One region of the Wenzhouxiangella sp. YN9 genome, then DNA from elsewhere that is predicted to be linked to it. Evidence: riboswitches for the same ligand, from Rfam matches in the RefSeq annotation. Region 1 holds a riboswitch; the other holds the start of a gene.

Evidence for each region. Region 1 has a riboswitch for cobalamin ahead of ACEWQ0_RS12725 (TonB-dependent receptor domain-containing protein). Riboswitches for the same ligand answer to the same signal wherever they lie in the genome.
Region 2: another riboswitch for cobalamin. It lies ahead of ACEWQ0_RS02445 (ribonucleoside-diphosphate reductase subunit alpha); the one in region 1 lies ahead of ACEWQ0_RS12725 (TonB-dependent receptor domain-containing protein).

What each region holds. Positions count from the first base shown of each region.
Region 1 covers NZ_JBJNIP010000115.1:152,745-160,584, reverse strand. Annotated here, with positions in the region: gene ACEWQ0_RS12735 (alpha/beta fold hydrolase) at 1-366, shown strand, start outside; gene ACEWQ0_RS12730 (acyl-CoA dehydrogenase) at 368-2,851, shown strand; cobalamin riboswitch at 2,922-3,146, shown strand; gene ACEWQ0_RS12725 (TonB-dependent receptor domain-containing protein) at 3,261-5,039, shown strand; gene ACEWQ0_RS12720 (ABC transporter permease) at 5,352-6,161, opposite strand; gene ACEWQ0_RS12715 (ABC transporter substrate-binding protein) at 6,154-7,260, opposite strand; gene ACEWQ0_RS12710 (ABC transporter ATP-binding protein) at 7,381-7,840, opposite strand, start outside.
Region 2 covers NZ_JBJNIP010000055.1:92,888-100,727, reverse strand. Annotated here, with positions in the region: gene ACEWQ0_RS02460 (LTA synthase family protein) at 1-894, shown strand, start outside; gene ACEWQ0_RS02455 (undecaprenyl-diphosphate phosphatase) at 891-1,736, shown strand; gene ACEWQ0_RS02450 (DsrE family protein) at 1,889-2,329, opposite strand; cobalamin riboswitch at 2,725-2,968, shown strand; gene ACEWQ0_RS02445 (ribonucleoside-diphosphate reductase subunit alpha) at 3,169-5,754, shown strand; gene ACEWQ0_RS02440 (ribonucleotide-diphosphate reductase subunit beta) at 5,841-6,956, shown strand; gene ACEWQ0_RS02435 (S41 family peptidase) at 6,999-7,840, opposite strand, start outside.

The DNA of each region.
Region 1 (7,840 bases):
CTGCCGCACCGCAAGCGCAACGGTTCCAGCGACGGGCTGACGCGCAACCTGCGTCAGGGGCGCGACGGACGCTGGTACTGGCACTGGGATCCGGCCATGCTGGCGCTGGCCGAGAAGAGCAGCAACCTCCAGTCACGGCTCAAGTCGGCTTCGCGCAGACTCAAGATTCCCACTCTGCTGGTGGCCGGCGGCCAAAGCGAAATCATTGGCCAGGAACACATCGAAGAGTTTCTCAAGCTGGCACCGCACGCCGAGCAGGCCACCGTGGAAGAAGCCTCACACACGCTGGCCGGAGATCGCAACGACCATTTCATGGGCGCCGTCACGCCGTTCCTCAAGCGGCAGGCCACCCAGGGAGCAAGCTGATATGACCCTGTTTCTTTTCCTGCTAGCCCTGCTCGTTGCGGGGCTGGCCTGCGCCTATTTTCGTGCTTCGATCAACACCTGGGCCATCGTCACCGGCCTGGTGGGCCTGGGCTTCACCATTGCCGGCGAGCCCGGCTGGATCTCGCTGATCATCTTCTGGGTGCTGTTCATTCCCGTGGCCGCCGTGCTCGTCAACCGCGGCTGGCGGCGCGAGCTGCTCACCCGAGCAGCGATGGACGCCTTTGGCACCATGACCCCGCAGATTTCAGAAACCGAGCAGGCCGCCCTGGACGCCGGCACGGTCGGGTTCGAAGGCGAATTGTTCGCCGGCAATCCGCGCTGGAGCCGCTTTGTCAAGAAGCCGCTGCATGAGCTGAGCACCGAAGAACAGGCTTTCGTCGATGGGCCGGTGCAGGAGCTGTGCGACATGCTCGACGAATGGGAAAACACCCACTACCGCGCCGGCGTATCCGAACAGGCCTGGGACCATATGCGCAAGCACGGCTTCTTCGGCATGATCATTCCGAAGGAGTTCGGCGGCCTGGGCTTCTCGGCCACCGCCCACCGCGCCGTGCTCGAGAAAGTGGCCGGTGTGTCGCCGATGGTCGGCTCGATCGTGGCCGTACCCAACTCCCTGGGCCCGGCCGAACTGCTGCTGCACTACGGCAGCGACGAGCAGAAAAACCACTACCTCCCGCGCCTGGCCTCGGGCGAAGAAATTCCCTGTTTCGGCCTGACCAGCACGGTCGCCGGTTCAGATGCCACCTCGATTGCCGACTACGGGGTGGTCTGCAAGGGTAACTACAAGGGTGAGGAAGTCCTCGGCATCAAGCTCAACTTCGAAAAGCGCTACATCACGCTCGCCCCAGTAGCAACCGTGGTCGGCCTGGCCTTCCGTTTGTACGATCCCGACGGCCTGATTGGCGATCGCGAGGACATCGGCATTTCCGTGGCGCTCCTGCCGGCTGACACCGAGGGCGTTGACATCGGCCGGCGCCACATGCCGCTCAACGTGCCCTTCCCCAACGGCCCGATCCGCGGCAAGGACGTGTTCATACCGCTCGACCACCTGCTGGGCGGCGTCGAGCACGCCGGCAACGGCTGGCGCATGGTCATCGAGTCGCTGTCGGTCGGTCGCGCCATCTCGCTGCCGTCATCAACCTCCGGCGGCTCCAAGGCCGCGGCGCTGGTCACTGGCGCCTACGCGCGCATCCGCAAGCAGTTCAACCTGCCCATCGGCCGCTTTGAAGGTATCGAGGAGGCGCTGGCCCGCATTGCCGGCCACACCTATGCGATCAGCGCGCTGTCGCGCCAGACCGCCTCGGCCATCGACGATGGCGAGCGCCCGTCCGTACCCGGCGCCATTGCCAAATACCACGCCACCGAATACGGGCGCGACATTGTCAAGGATGCCATGGACATCCACGGCGGCAAGGGCATCATTCTGGGCCCGAAGAATTATCTGGGCCGCGCCTGGCAGGGCGCGCCGATCTGGATCACGGTCGAAGGCGCGAACATCCTCACGCGCTCGCTGATGATCTTCGGCCAGGGCGCCATCCGCTGCCATCCCTACGTGCTCAAGGAGCTCAAGGCGCTCGAGATCGAAGACGAAGACGAGCGCCTGATCGAATTCGACAAACTGCTGTTCAGCCATGTTGGCCATTCGATCTCGAACGCCGTGCGCGCGTTCGTGCTGGGCCTGAGCTTTGCCCGCTTTGCGGTCGTCCCCGGCGACCGGCGCACCCGCAAGTACTACCGCAAGCTCAGCCGCTACAGCGCCGCCTTTGCCTTCCTGGCGGATATCGCCATGCTCACTTACGGCGGCAAGCTGAAAATGAAGGAGAAAATCTCCGGACGGCTGGGCGACGCCCTGAGCCATCTCTACATCTGCTCGTCCATGCTGCGTCGCTTCGAACACGACGGCCGCCCGGCCGCCGATCAGCCGATCCTGGCCTGGGCCTTTCACGACGCCATCTTCAAGATTCAACAGGCCATGTACGGCGTGGTCGACAACTACCCCATGGCTTGGGCGCGCCCGTTTCTGCGCCTGATCATCTTCCCCTTCGGCCGTGTCGAGCGTCCGCCCAACGACCGCCTGGGGCACAAGGTCGCCGCGCTGCTGCTGTCACCATCCGAGACGCGCGACCGCCTGGCCCGCGGCATCTACAAGACCAATCGTGAAGGCCACTGGCTGGGCGTGCTCGAAGCACTGCTGCCGGATGTGATCGCAGCCGAACCGGTCGAGCGCAAGTTCTCCAAGGCGCTGCGGGCAGGCGAAATCGAGGGCTACACCTTCGAGCAGCAGCTCGAACAGGCTCGCGACAAGAAGCTGCTTGCCGACAAGGAGATCGAAGTGCTCACCGACCTGCGCAAGCGCGTCCTCGAAGTGATCAGCGTCGACGACTTCGATCTGGCCGAACTGCAGGCCGGCCTGACCGACAAGTGCGAGGCCATCCGCGACCAGCACGAAACCGACGCCAGCTGAGGCCTGCCAGTCCGCGTCACCGCTTACCGGCCCCACACCGGTGCCGGCACTGCGTTATAATCCTGATCGCCGGTCGGCGCTGCCGCCGGCTTTCTTTTTGCCAAATCGCAGTGAGTTTTCGGGAAGCCGGTGCAAGTCCGGAACTGCCCCCGCAACTGTAACCGGCATTGACGCGCAGGCGTTGATGTTGCTGGATAAATCCACTCCGCCGAAAGGAATGGGGGAAGGATCCAGCCTGGGCCCGCCACAGCCGGCCACCGGAAGTCAGGAGACCGGGCTCGCTGCATCAGTCTGAACTTCCGGGTTGCGGCGGGCGACCGGTGTCGACGACAGTCATTTTCCTTCGCTGTCGGTGGCGCTGCCCTGCCACCCACCCGGCTTGATGCGCGGGTGAGCGCAAGGAGCACACATGCAACGCACCACCTTGAGCGTGCTGGCGAGCGCCGGCATGCTGATCTCGAGCGGCCTTTCTGCCGCCGACTCAACCTTTGATGGCGATACCGTCCAGGTCACGGCGACGCGAACGCAGCAGTCGATCGACGCCTCTCTGGCGGCTGTTTCCGTGATCACTCGTGACGACATCGAGCGCATACAGGCGCCGGATCTGCTGGAGCTGCTGCGGCTTCAGGCCGGCATCGACGTCGCCCGCAGCGGCGGCCCCGGGGGGCAAACCAGCCTGTTCATGCGCGGGAGCAACTCCAACCACGTGCTCGTGCTCGTCGACGGCGTGCGCGTGAGCGCAGCGGGTTCAGGCGGCTTCACCTGGGAGATTCTCGATCCGTCCATCATCGAGCGCATCGAAATCGTGCGCGGGCCGCGCGCGGCGCGCTGGGGCTCGGACGCCATCGGGGGCGTCATTCAGATCTTCACCCGCCTGCCCGATGGCGGCGGCGCACGCGCCGCCTACGGTCGCTATGATGATCGACAGCTGGCCGCGCAGGTCGGCAACGGATTCATCGGCTTCAACGCTTCGGCTCGTCGCACCAACGGTTTCTCGGCCCAGAATCCCTCCGGCCCCTCCTATGACCCCGACAATGACGGTTTCGAAAACCTGAGCTTCAGCGCCCGCGGCGACCACCCGCTCGGTGACGGCCAGCTCAACTGGTCAGCGCGTGCCGCCAGCGGTGACGTCGAGTTTGATCAGGGCGAAACCGATTTCCTCAACTACGCCCTGAGCGGCAGCTACCGACGGGCCACCCGCGGCCCGTGGACGTGGGAAGGCTCGGCCGCCTTCTATCACGACAACATGGAAACCGATAACGGCTTCAGCATCGCAGACGCCGTCACCCGCCGTGTGCAGGCCGGCTTTCAGGCCGAACGCGGCGTCGGCAGCGGCACCTGGCTGCTCGGCGTCGATGCCTGGCAGGTCGATGGCGACACCGACGACTCATTCGACGAAAGCCGCGACAACGTCGGCATCTGGACCGGCCTGGACGGCGGCGACCGACAGCTTTCATGGGAGGCCGCCCTGCGCGCCGACCACGACAGCCAGTTCGGCTCGGCGCTGACCGGCAACCTGGCCGGCGGCTGGCGCTTCACCGAAAGCCTGCGGCTTTCGGCCAGCCTGGGCCGGGCCTTCCGCGCGCCGACCTTCAGCCAGCTGTACTCGCCCGGATTTGCCGGCCAGTACGCGGGCAACCCCGACCTTGACCCTGAAACCTCGCTCAGCGGCGAAGTCGGCCTGGACTGGTCCGGCCCGGGTGGCCACGGCCTGAGCCTGAGCCTGTACCAGAGTGAAATCGACGACCTGATTGCCTTCACCGGCGTCGACTTCGAGGCCGTCAACGTCGAAAAGGCACGCATCCGCGGCGCCGAGCTGGGCTACCGTTGGACCACCCGCCAGTGGCGGGCAGAATCCAACCTGACCTGGCAAGATGCCGTCAACCGCTCTCAGCACACCGACCTGCTCCGGCGCGCCGACTTCAAGGGTTCGCTGACCCTCGATCGCACCTTCACCAACGGCGGCTGGATCGGCGGCGAAGTCGTCCACGTCGGCAAGCGCCCGGACTTCGGCGTCGAACTGCCCAGCCACACCCTCGTCCACCTGCGCGCCGGCTGGCCGCTGGGCGCGGGCCTGAGCCTGGAAGGCAGAATCGAGAACCTGACCGACAAGAAGTACGAACCGATCGCCGGCTACAACGCCGCCCGCCGCGCCGCCTTCGTGGCCGTTCGCTGGCAGACGCCTTAGCATATTCGCTACCGGCGACGACAGAACCCGCCGAGCTCAGCTCGGCGGGTTGCAAGGCGCCACGCACCTCGATTAAAGACCCCATCAAAAGAACCCGACTCATCGTACAACCCCAGGCGAGCTACGATCCTGGTGAACGATCAACCGATTGGGTTCGATGACCAGCCATCGCTGATGCGGATGATGCCGCTCAAAGGCTTGCTCAGCATGTCGATCGGCTGACCCCCACGACCTGTCGCACCGGAACGCTGCGGAAAAGGTTCGCTTGGATGGCCGAGTACAACTCGGGTCAGGCAACGCTGAGCAAAGCGCTCAGTCCTCGTCACCGTGCGTCCACATGCGATGCAGTTGCTGTACGGAGGCGTCCAGAAGAAATCCGAGCGCGCCGATCAGAACAATGACTGCCATGAGTTCCGAGTAAGCCATGCGGTCCCGGGTGTCCAGAATGAAGTAACCCAGGCCGGAGCTGACCCCCAGCATTTCGCAGGGAATCAACAGGATCCAGGTCATGCCGATGGCCACGCGCACTCCGGTCAGTACGTGCCCCCGTATACCCGGCATCACGACCCGTACGAGAGCTTCCCACCGCGTGGCGCTCAGGCTGCGGGTGAGCATCAGCCACTGAGGGTCGAGCTGGCGCACACCGGCCGCTGTATTGATGATCATTGGCCATACCGCAGTAGCGGTAAGCAGGAAGTACACAGGCGCGTCGCCGATCCCGAATACCATCACTGCAATCGGCATCCACGACAGCGGCGAAATCATCCGCAGAAACTGGAACGCACTGCCGGTCATTCTGTCTGCAACCCTTGACAGCCCGATCAGAATGCCGATGGGCATTCCAATAGCCAGCGCGGCCAACAGGCTCAAGAGAACGCGGCGCAGGCTTGCGCAAATATCGGTCGTCAGTTCATTTCTTGCCAGCAAGCTGTAAAGACTGCCAAGGGCATCACCGGGTGCCAGCATGGCAGCCAGAGGGAGATCTTGCTGGAGCAGTCGTACACCGATCGACCAGAGCCCGAGCAGAACACACAGGCCCGCCAGGCTCAAACCAATATTCAGGCTGTTCTCCGGTAACGCAGAATCACTTCCCGGCCCATTGGCTGTTACGGAGTCAGGCATCAATGATTTCCGTTCGGGTAAACGACTCCGGCTGGTCGAACACCTTCATGCCGCCGACGCGGCCGATCGCATGCTTGACGAAACGATCGTCGACAAGGTCTTGTGCCGCGAACTCGGGCGCCAAGTTCGTGAGGAAATCCCGCTTGCCTTCCACGTAGGTTTCCTTGAGCATTTCAATCATGCGCTCTGTATAGCTGGGATAGGGGTAAGGCTGGAAGTCAATGCGGTGAGAGTCCCACTCCCCGTGGCGAATGGCCCCGGTGGATGCATGGAACGCGTTGTCCTCTGGTGACGGCGCCAGCACCTTGGCCAGAACCTCCTCCGTATGCGGCATATATCTCTGCGCGCCGGCGCGCGACAGAAGGCGAGCGCTTTCCTTCCTGTTTTCCCGAACCCAGGCCTGAGCCTCGACAATGCCGTTGACCACTTTCTGTGACCACTTGCTGCGGGCCTCAAGATCATGCTCGTGCATCATGACCACGCAGCAGGCGTGCTCTTTCCATACGTCCCCGGTAAATCTCAGCACCCGGCCGATGTTTCGGACTTCACTCAGGGCGACAAACGGCTCAGCCACAATATAGCCGGCCACCCGGCCAGTAGCCATGGCGGGCAACATGTCTGAAGGCGCCATCACCACAAGTTTTACCTGCTGGTCACCGGGAGTGCCTTCGCCGATCGGCTCAAGCCCCTCTTTCTTGAACAGATACTGAAGAATGATGTTGTGGATGGAGTACCAGAAAGGAATCGCAATCGTGGTGCCACCAAGATCCTTGATCTCTTTGTAGTTGCCATCTGCCGCCACCGCCAGGGAGGAACCATCCACGTGGTTCCAGGCAACAACCCTTGACGGGGATTTGCTGCCGTAACGGGCATAAACGCTCATCGGAGAAAGCATATGCACCACGTTTACCCGACCACTCAGAAAGGCCTCCACAAGCTGCGCCCAGCTGCGGAACATGCGGGGTTGCTCCACTTTCAGCCCCTGCGCCTGCCAGAGTTGATTCTGGTGGGTGATCAGCAACGGGGCCGCATCGGTAATCGGCAGATAACCCACGCGCACAGGCGCTGAGGGCTCAGCCGCCAGAGCCGAGCTCAGCATGCTCAGCAACGGTGCCGCTCCCGCGGCTGTAAACAGGGCCGACAGCTTGAGAATCCGCCGGCGTGAATGCGAGATGGTGTCTGTCATGGTTCGGAATCCGGCATGTTCATGAAATGTGCGTTATCCGGGGACAGCCTGCAGGCGGTCTCGAGTGCCGTGCTGTTGATCGAAGCGCCCGCGGCCCAGTGCGGTGACGATCTCGCGGCGGCTGCGGACCAATACGGGATTGCTGCCGTCCCGGCTGTGGCCACTCAGATCCCATGTGCCGGCAACGCACACTGGCTGGCCTCCCAGAAGCACTACGCGATCGGCAACATGCAGTGCTTCATCAATGTTGTGCGTTACCAGAATGGCGGCTGTGCCATGGTTTTGGGTGACGCTCAGCAGTAGCTGCTGCATTTGGCTGCGGGTGACTGCATCCAGTGCACTGAAAGGCTCGTCCAGCAGCAGAACCTCCGGCTGCCGGGCCAGGCAGCGCGCCAGGGCACCACGCTGGGCCATGCCGCCAGACAGAGCCGCCGGGTAAGCGGCCGCAGCATGTTCAAGGCCGACTTCTTCCAGGGCAGACTGGACCCGCTCA
Region 2 (7,840 bases), on a different contig from region 1:
CAGCATCTGTTCGACTCGGCGGGCTTCACCAATGCGTGGGGAATCGAGGATGGTTTGGTGAGAATTTTCTTGCGAGCCGGTCACCATACGGCTTTTCTGAGCACCAGCCCGTTGAACTTCCTCCAGTGGGGTGAATGGCTGGATGATGCCGGCTTCCAATACATCGAGGGTAACCAGCACCCCTTCTACCGTGACTGGCCCAAGGTCTCTTTTCACGCGGCCGCCGACGAGGCTCTCTATCGGCGCGCCCTGCAGTGGATGGAACAGCGGGATCAGGATGAGCCTTATATGCTGGTACTGGAGACGGTCAGCAGTCACCAGCCTTTCATCAATCCCGATACCGGCGCCTACGACATGGAAGGCACCTTCCGCTATGCTGACCACTGGGCCGGCTGGTTTCATGACCAGCTCGAAACACGCGGCTATTTCGACAGCGGCGTGCTGGTCATTCTGGGCGACCACCGCAGCATGACGCCGATCAGCCAGGCCGAACACGAGAACTTCGGCCGGGCAGCCGCTTCACTGATCCCCCTCATTGTTGTCGATCGGGAGTGGGCGGGTCCGTCGGTAGTCGATCGGGTCCATGGCCAGGCCGATCTGGTGCCCGGGTTTCAACAGCGCCTGTACGGCGAGGTCTGCCTCGACGGTGTGCAGACGGCGTTGTTCGAAAACAGCGACGCGCCGCCTGGCTGCGCCTTCCATCTGCGCGGCACGCCGCGCGGCATCGTCGATGTGTTCTGCGACGATGGCGCAGGGCAGGTCAGGCTAGACGGTGACGACACGCGTTTCGTCGAGAGCAACGGTCTGTCGCGGCAGCGTCGGGAGCAATTGCTCAACGTGATCGCCGTCGAGCGTCTTCGCGGTCTGCAGCGCCGCCGGCCGCAAAAGCCATGACCCCGCTGGCGCAGGCGATCGAGGCGGCGCAGGCGGACACGCTCGGCTGGCTGCAGACGTTGCTGATTGCCCTCATCCAGGGCCTGACCGAATTTCTTCCCGTCTCCAGCCAGGCGCATCTGGTGCTGTATTCCTGGGTCACCGGCGGTGCTTATCAGGGCCTGGACTTCGACATCATCCTGCATGCCGGGTCGCTGCTCGCCGTGGTGGTGTACTTCCGGCGAGAACTCGTGGCCATGGCGCGCTCCTGGTTCGGGTCGCTGGCCGGGGGCGGTGGTGATCGTGATTCCCGCCTGGCCTGGTGGCTCATCATCGGTACCCTGCCGGCCGTGGTCTTCGGCTTCTTGCTCAAGGATCTGGCCGAAGAAGAGTTGCGCGCGATCTGGATCATGGCCGCATCGCTGGTCGTCTTCGGCCTGGTGCTGGGCTGGGCCGATCTGCGCGGGCGGCGTGAGCACGATGAGCATCAGCTGGGTTTGAAGGGCGTGCTCATCATCGGGTTTGCCCAGGTGCTGGCGCTGATTCCCGGAACCTCGCGCTCGGGTATCACCATCACCGCGGCGTTGTTTCTGGGCCTGACGCGCGAAGCCGCGGCCCGCTTTTCCTTCCTGCTGTCGATCCCGGTGATCACCGGCGCCACCGTGCTGGGGCTGCGCGATCTGTCGGTCGCCGAGCTTTCTGCACCGTGGGCGCTGCTGCTGCTCGGTTTTGTCGTCTCGGCGGTGAGCACCTTCCTCTGCATCCACTATTTCCTGGCGTTCATTCGCCGCATCGGCATGCAGCCGTTTGTTGCCTACCGCGTTGTGCTCGGGCTGGTGCTGCTCGGGCTGGTGTTGCTGTAACCGATTACGACTGTGCTGGGCTGGCGCCGGGCGCGGGCGCGCCTCTGCGCAGAAATCAACCCGGCAGGAATGGGAATGACATTCCTGCCGGGTTGATGACCACCGGCTTCGGCGTTGAAAGCGCCGCCACGCGAGTGTCTGGCCGGGATGGCTCAGAAGCTGAAAACGCGGATGCCCGGGTCCAGCATCTGCGCGGCCATGTCCAGTGGCGTGGCCACGCCCACACCGTCGATCAGGTCTTCCTTGCTGTAGTCGCTGTGGGGCAGATACAGCGCACAGACGTTGGCAGTGGCCCCTTGCTGCAGCAGCCCGCGCATCATCTGGCCCGGGGTGACGTTGTTTGGCCGGAGCGCGGGCGCGTCATATTGCTGCAGCGCCAGATCACCGGCGGTGTCACACAGCAGGATGTTCACCTTGGCGCCTTGCTGAGCCATCGTGCTGGACAGCACCATCGCCATGCCCTGGGTTTGCAAGGATTCGCTGGTCACGATGACCAGCACTTCATCGACCTTCTGTGAATCGGCTGCGTGGGCGCCGATCGAGGCGGCGAAAACCATGGCTGCCGCCACTACTGTCTTGAGCATGTTCATCATCGCGTTGTTCTCCTTGGGGTTGAGGGTGGTTCAGAGCGCCCTGGTGAAAAAACACCAGTCGGTGCAGCCGTAGCCGCTACTGGCTGTTTCCCCTTTCATTGGACATGGTGAGGTCTCCTTGAGTGGGGGACGACCGTGCGGGCCGTGTGCACGTGCGCTGCAAATAAGGGCTTGCCTGCCGTCGCGCTTGAGGGGCACGGGTAATACAGGAATATTAGATTATCATGATACAGCGTTGTCGACTGGGTATCCAATGGATCGGTCATTTATCGCTGACAGCGCTGGCTCATGCCTTCTCGGCAAGCCCCCTTCAGGGTGATCATCGACTGTTTTTCGGGCAAACGATCGAATTCCCTGATGCGCAACATGTTGTGTTGACAGTGCGTCTGTTCCCCATTATCTTGTGCCATGCTGGTACTCGACGGCGGTGCGGAAAGGTTCACCACCGCCCGAGGGTTTAATAGGGAATCCGGTGCAAGTCCGGAACTGCCCCGCAGCGGTAAGCGAAAACGAAATGCAGCATCAGCACTGGGCCGCAGATTGTCCGGGAAGCGCTGCAGAGTAGGTGGCTCCATCGATCAGCATGATCAGGGCACCGCGTTCGCAAGTCCGAAGACCTGCCGGCACGTCGGGTGCAATTGCAAGCTCGCCCGGCGCGGGTAACCGCTTCCGCGGGGAGGCGTGTTGCGCGGGGACTCCATGGCGCCGGGTTGCGGCCTGCCCCGAAGCGACGTTCTCCGAAAGCGGTGTTGCCCACAGGTCCTGCGCGAGGGAGCAGGAGAATGTGCCGCAGCGTCAGTGAACTGAACGTTCCTGCGCGCCGCAAACGGAGTCAAATCATGGATTATTCCGAACTCTCAGCGCAGCCGGAGACGGCTGAGCGCTCTTCTTCCACCCGTGCCTCCTGCGCCAGCGATAAAGCGCATACGCATGACGGCAAGGCGGGCGAGCATCATCACAGCGGGCTGAAAAACATCATCAAGCGTGATGGTCGCGTCGAGCCCTATATTCCCGGCAAGGTCAACGGTTGGGGGCAGTGGGCAGCGGCCAATATCGGCCGGCAAGTCGACTGGTCGGCTGCGGTCATTGACGCCGTCAGCGCCATGCCGGAAACCGCGCCCAGCGCCGAGCTGCAGGAAAAGCTCATCCGCAGCTGCCTCGATCACGACACCTGGTCGTGGTACCTGATGGCCGGGCGCTTGTATGCATCGCATCTGCACAAGACCATTCATGGCTCACGCATCCCGACTCTGGCCGCGCTGCACGAACGCATGGTCGAGGATGGCATCATGAAGCCGCTGGCCTATGATGGGGAAGAGTACGCGCTGGCCAATACATGGATCGATCACAAGCGCGACTATGAGACACCGCACTTTTCGCTGCACTACCTGCGCCGCAAATACAGTTTGCAAAATCGTATTACCGGTCAGGAATATGAAACCCAGCAGTTTGTGTACATGCGCATGGCCATGGCTCTGGCCGAGCATGCGCCTGCCGAAGAGCGCATGGCGCTGGTCGAGCGCTATTATCGCGCCTTTTACCGCAAGCTGATCTCCGCGCCCACGCCCAACTATGTCAACCTTGGAACGCGTCTGCGCGGTTTCGCGTCATGCTGCCTTTATGTCAGCGGTGATACCGAACAGTCGCTTGCCATCGGCGACCACATTGCCTATCGCATGACGGCGGCTTCGGCCGGGATCGGCAGCCACATCATTACCCGCAGCAAGGGCGACCCGGTGCGTGGCGGGGCCATTGAGCACATGGGCAAGCTGCCGTACTTTGCCGCGATGGGCAAGGCCATTCGCGCCAATATGCAGGCCGGTCGCGGCGGCGCCTGCACGACCTATTACTCGGGCTTTGATCCCGAGGCCGAGGTGATTGCTCATTTGCGCAATCCGCGCAGCACCGAAGACCGCAAGAATCGCGATCTGCATTATGCGCTGGTCACCAACCGCCTGTTTGCCGCCCGGGCGGCGCGCAATGAGCGCGCGTTTTCCTTCAACGTGCACAATGCACCCACGCTGACCGAGCTGTTCTTCAGCGGTGATGCCAAGGGCTTTGCCCGCGAGTATGCCCGTCTGGAGCGGGATGAGTCATTCGAAAAACAATGGTTCAGCCCGCGTGATCTGGTTCTGACCGCGCTCAACGAGGCGCTTGAAACCGGCGTGGCGTATCTGGTCAACATCGACGAGATCAATCGCCATACGCCGTTCAAGGAGCCGATTCATTCAAGCAACCTGTGTCTGGAGATCTGTGAGCCCAACCGCCCTTATCAGGACATGCGCGACCTCTACAGCAGTGAAGAGGTCGGGCGTATCACCGTGGCCGACGAGCACGGCGGCGCGCATTATTTCAACTTCAATCAGGAACTGAGGCTGTCTTGTGGACGCAGGGTGTTTGCCGGAGAGCTCGAGGCCGGGGATCAGCTGGCGGGCAAGCGCCGTGGCAGTCGTGCCGAATGTGCCGGCATCAAGGTGGCTGGCGTGCTTGAAAGCTACCCGGAGCCCGAGGTGGCTCTGTGTTCGCTGGGCGCCATTGCGCTGGACAACTTGCCCGACGGCGATGACGAGGCCTATCAGGAGGCGATGTATCTGACGCTCAAGATGATCGACTACTGTATCGATCATGCCGACTACGTTTTGCCTCATGTCGGCGTGACCGCCCGCGCGCGGATGAACGCCGGTGTGGGTTTGATGGGCGTGGCGGCGCACATGGCGCGCAGGAGACTGCAATTCGACACTCGTCGCGGCCGCGAGGAGCTGCACCACATCGCCGAGCGACACATGTACCACGCCATTCGTGCTTCGCTTCGCCTGGCTCGGGAGCGCGGCAAGCCGCGCTGGATACACAAGACGAAATGGCCCGACGGCTGGCTGCCGATCGATACCTACAATCGCAATGTCGATGAGCTGGGTGATTTCGAATACTGCTACGACTGGGAAGCCCTGCGCGCCGAGGTGGTCGCCAACGGCGGCATTGGTCACTCCTGCCTGGTGGCTTTCATGCCGGGTGAATCGTCTTCCAAAGCGCTGGGCCAGCCCAACTCGATCTACCCGGTGCGTGATGTGGTACTCGGCAAGACCGACGGCAGCGTGACGGTGCGCTGGGCGGCACCGGACAGCGACGACCCGCAGGTGGCTTATCAATCGGCCTGGGATATTGCCGAGATCGACATGATCAAGGCTTATGCCGTGTTTCAGAAGTTTACCGATCAGGCCATCTCGGCCGACTTGTGGCGGCGGATTGCCGACGACAGCAAGGTCAGCAGCAGCGAATTGCTCTCGCACTATCTGGCGATGTTCAAGTATGGCCTGAAGACGCGCTACTACTACAACTCGAACGTGGCCTCCGACAAGTCCATTGCCAACGCCGGCAGCATGACCGATGCCGAAGACACAAACGGTTGTGACAGCTGCACGCTGTAACGGCAGTGCCGCGCTTGTTGTTTGTTCGTATTTTTTCCTGCTCGGCGAAGCCGATCAGGTCACATCAAGTTCGAGGAGTTTAATCGATGACTACCGTGTTGCCAGACAAGATCTTCAACACCGAAAAGACTGACTACGCAAAGCCGGAGATCCTTCTCGGCGAAGCGCCCGGGCTGTTCGATACCATCAACAAGTCCTACCCGGAGCTGTGGAAGCTTTACAAGACGCTCAAGTCTCAGGACTGGGACGAAAACGAGTTTGACTACGCGCCCTGCAACGTGCAGTTCAAGACCTGTGACAAGACCACCTGGGACATGATGGTCAAGACCCTGGCCTGGCAGTGGGAAGCCGACAGCGTGGCCGCGCGCTCCATTGCCGGGGTGCTCGGGCCGGTTTGTACCAGCAGCGAGGCCTGGGCAGGCTGGCTGGAAATCACCCGCAATGAAATCGTGCATGCGGCCACGTATTCCGAGATCGTGCGCAACAGCTTCGACGATCCCGACGAGATTCTTGATGACATCCTGGCGGTTCAGGAGGCCATGGCGCGGCTCAAGGTCGTAACCGAAGTCTTCGATGAGGCCTGGCAGGTCAGCTACGACTACGCCCGCGGCGCCCGGCCGAACAACCAGGAAACCTTCAATGCCGTCTACCTGTTCATTGTCGGTCTTTTGTGCATGGAGCGTATTCAGTTCATGGCTTCGTTTGCCGTTACATTCGGCATCTGCGAAGGCACCGGTCTGTTCCAGCCCATCGGCAAGGCAATACAGAAGATCGCCCAGGATGAGTTCGAGGTGCACGTGACCTATGGCAAGGAGGTGCTGCGGGCGCTCTACAGGACCGAGCGCGGGCGCACCGCTTTCGAACAGTGCCGCGAGCGCATCGTGGCCATCATCGAGGAGGTCACTCGAAGTGAGGCTGAGTGGACACGCTACGCTTTTTCGGAAGGCCGCGAGTTGACCGGCATCACCTGTGAAATGATGCTCGACTGGGTCTATTTCGCGGCCACGGACGTGGCTTCATTCCTTGGTCTTGAAGCGGAAGTGAGTTTCCCCCTGGTTCATGAAAACCCGCTCAAGTACATGGAAAACTGGCTGGACATGAGCAAGATCCAGGCTTCCAATCAGGAAGAGGATACCGCGCAGTACAAGGTCGGCGTGATGCAGCGCGACGATGAAGACGCAGTATTCGACGTGGATTTCTAGCCGCAACCGCCCTGCGCCGACGCAGGGCGGACGGCCGCCGGGTCAGGACTGACCCGGCGGCGTGATATCGGCAGCGGCTTCACCCACCGGAGCGATGGGTCCGGCCTCCAGCGGCGGGATCGGTTCTTCGGCCAGCTTGTGTTCAAGGTATTCCAGCGCCGCCTCGAGCTGGGCGTCGCCGCCGGTGGCGCTGGCGTGTGGCGGGTTGGCGACTTCGATATCGGGTGCGACGCCGCGGCCTTCGATGATCCAGTCGCCGGTCATGTCGAACTGGCCGGTTTCGGCGATGCGTGCCAGGCCGCCGTCGCGCAGGCGGTTGTTGTCCGACAGCCAGATCCCGGCGCCGGCGGTACGCTGGCCGATGACCGGTCCCAGGCCCAGCGACTTGACCGCGGCGGCGAAGGTCTCGCCATCGGAGTAGGTGAAGCGGTCGGCCAGCACCACCAGGTGGCCGCGGAAGGCCTGCTGCATGTTGGTGTACGGCGGGCCGTTCGGTCCCTGCCAGAAGGCCCAGGCCCGGCGCAGCAGCTTTTCGATCACCCAGCTGTCGATGTTGCCACCGCGGTTGCGGCGCACGTCGATGATCAGCGCGTCGCGGTCGTACTGGGCGTAGAAGTCGCGCACGAAACCGGCGAAGTCTGACGAGCCCATGGCATACAGATGCAGATAGCCGACCCGGCCGTCGCCGGCGGTCTGCACCCGCTCGGCGTTGGCGCGCAGCCAGTCGCGATAGCGCAGGCGGGTTTCGGTGCGCATGGAAACCGGCTCGATGATGCTGCGGTGGCCGCTCTTGCCGCGGGCGACATCGAGCAGCACCTGCTGGCCGGCCTGGCCGCGCAGTGCGCGCGCCACTTCGGCGCGGCTGGCCACGGGTGAGCCGTTGA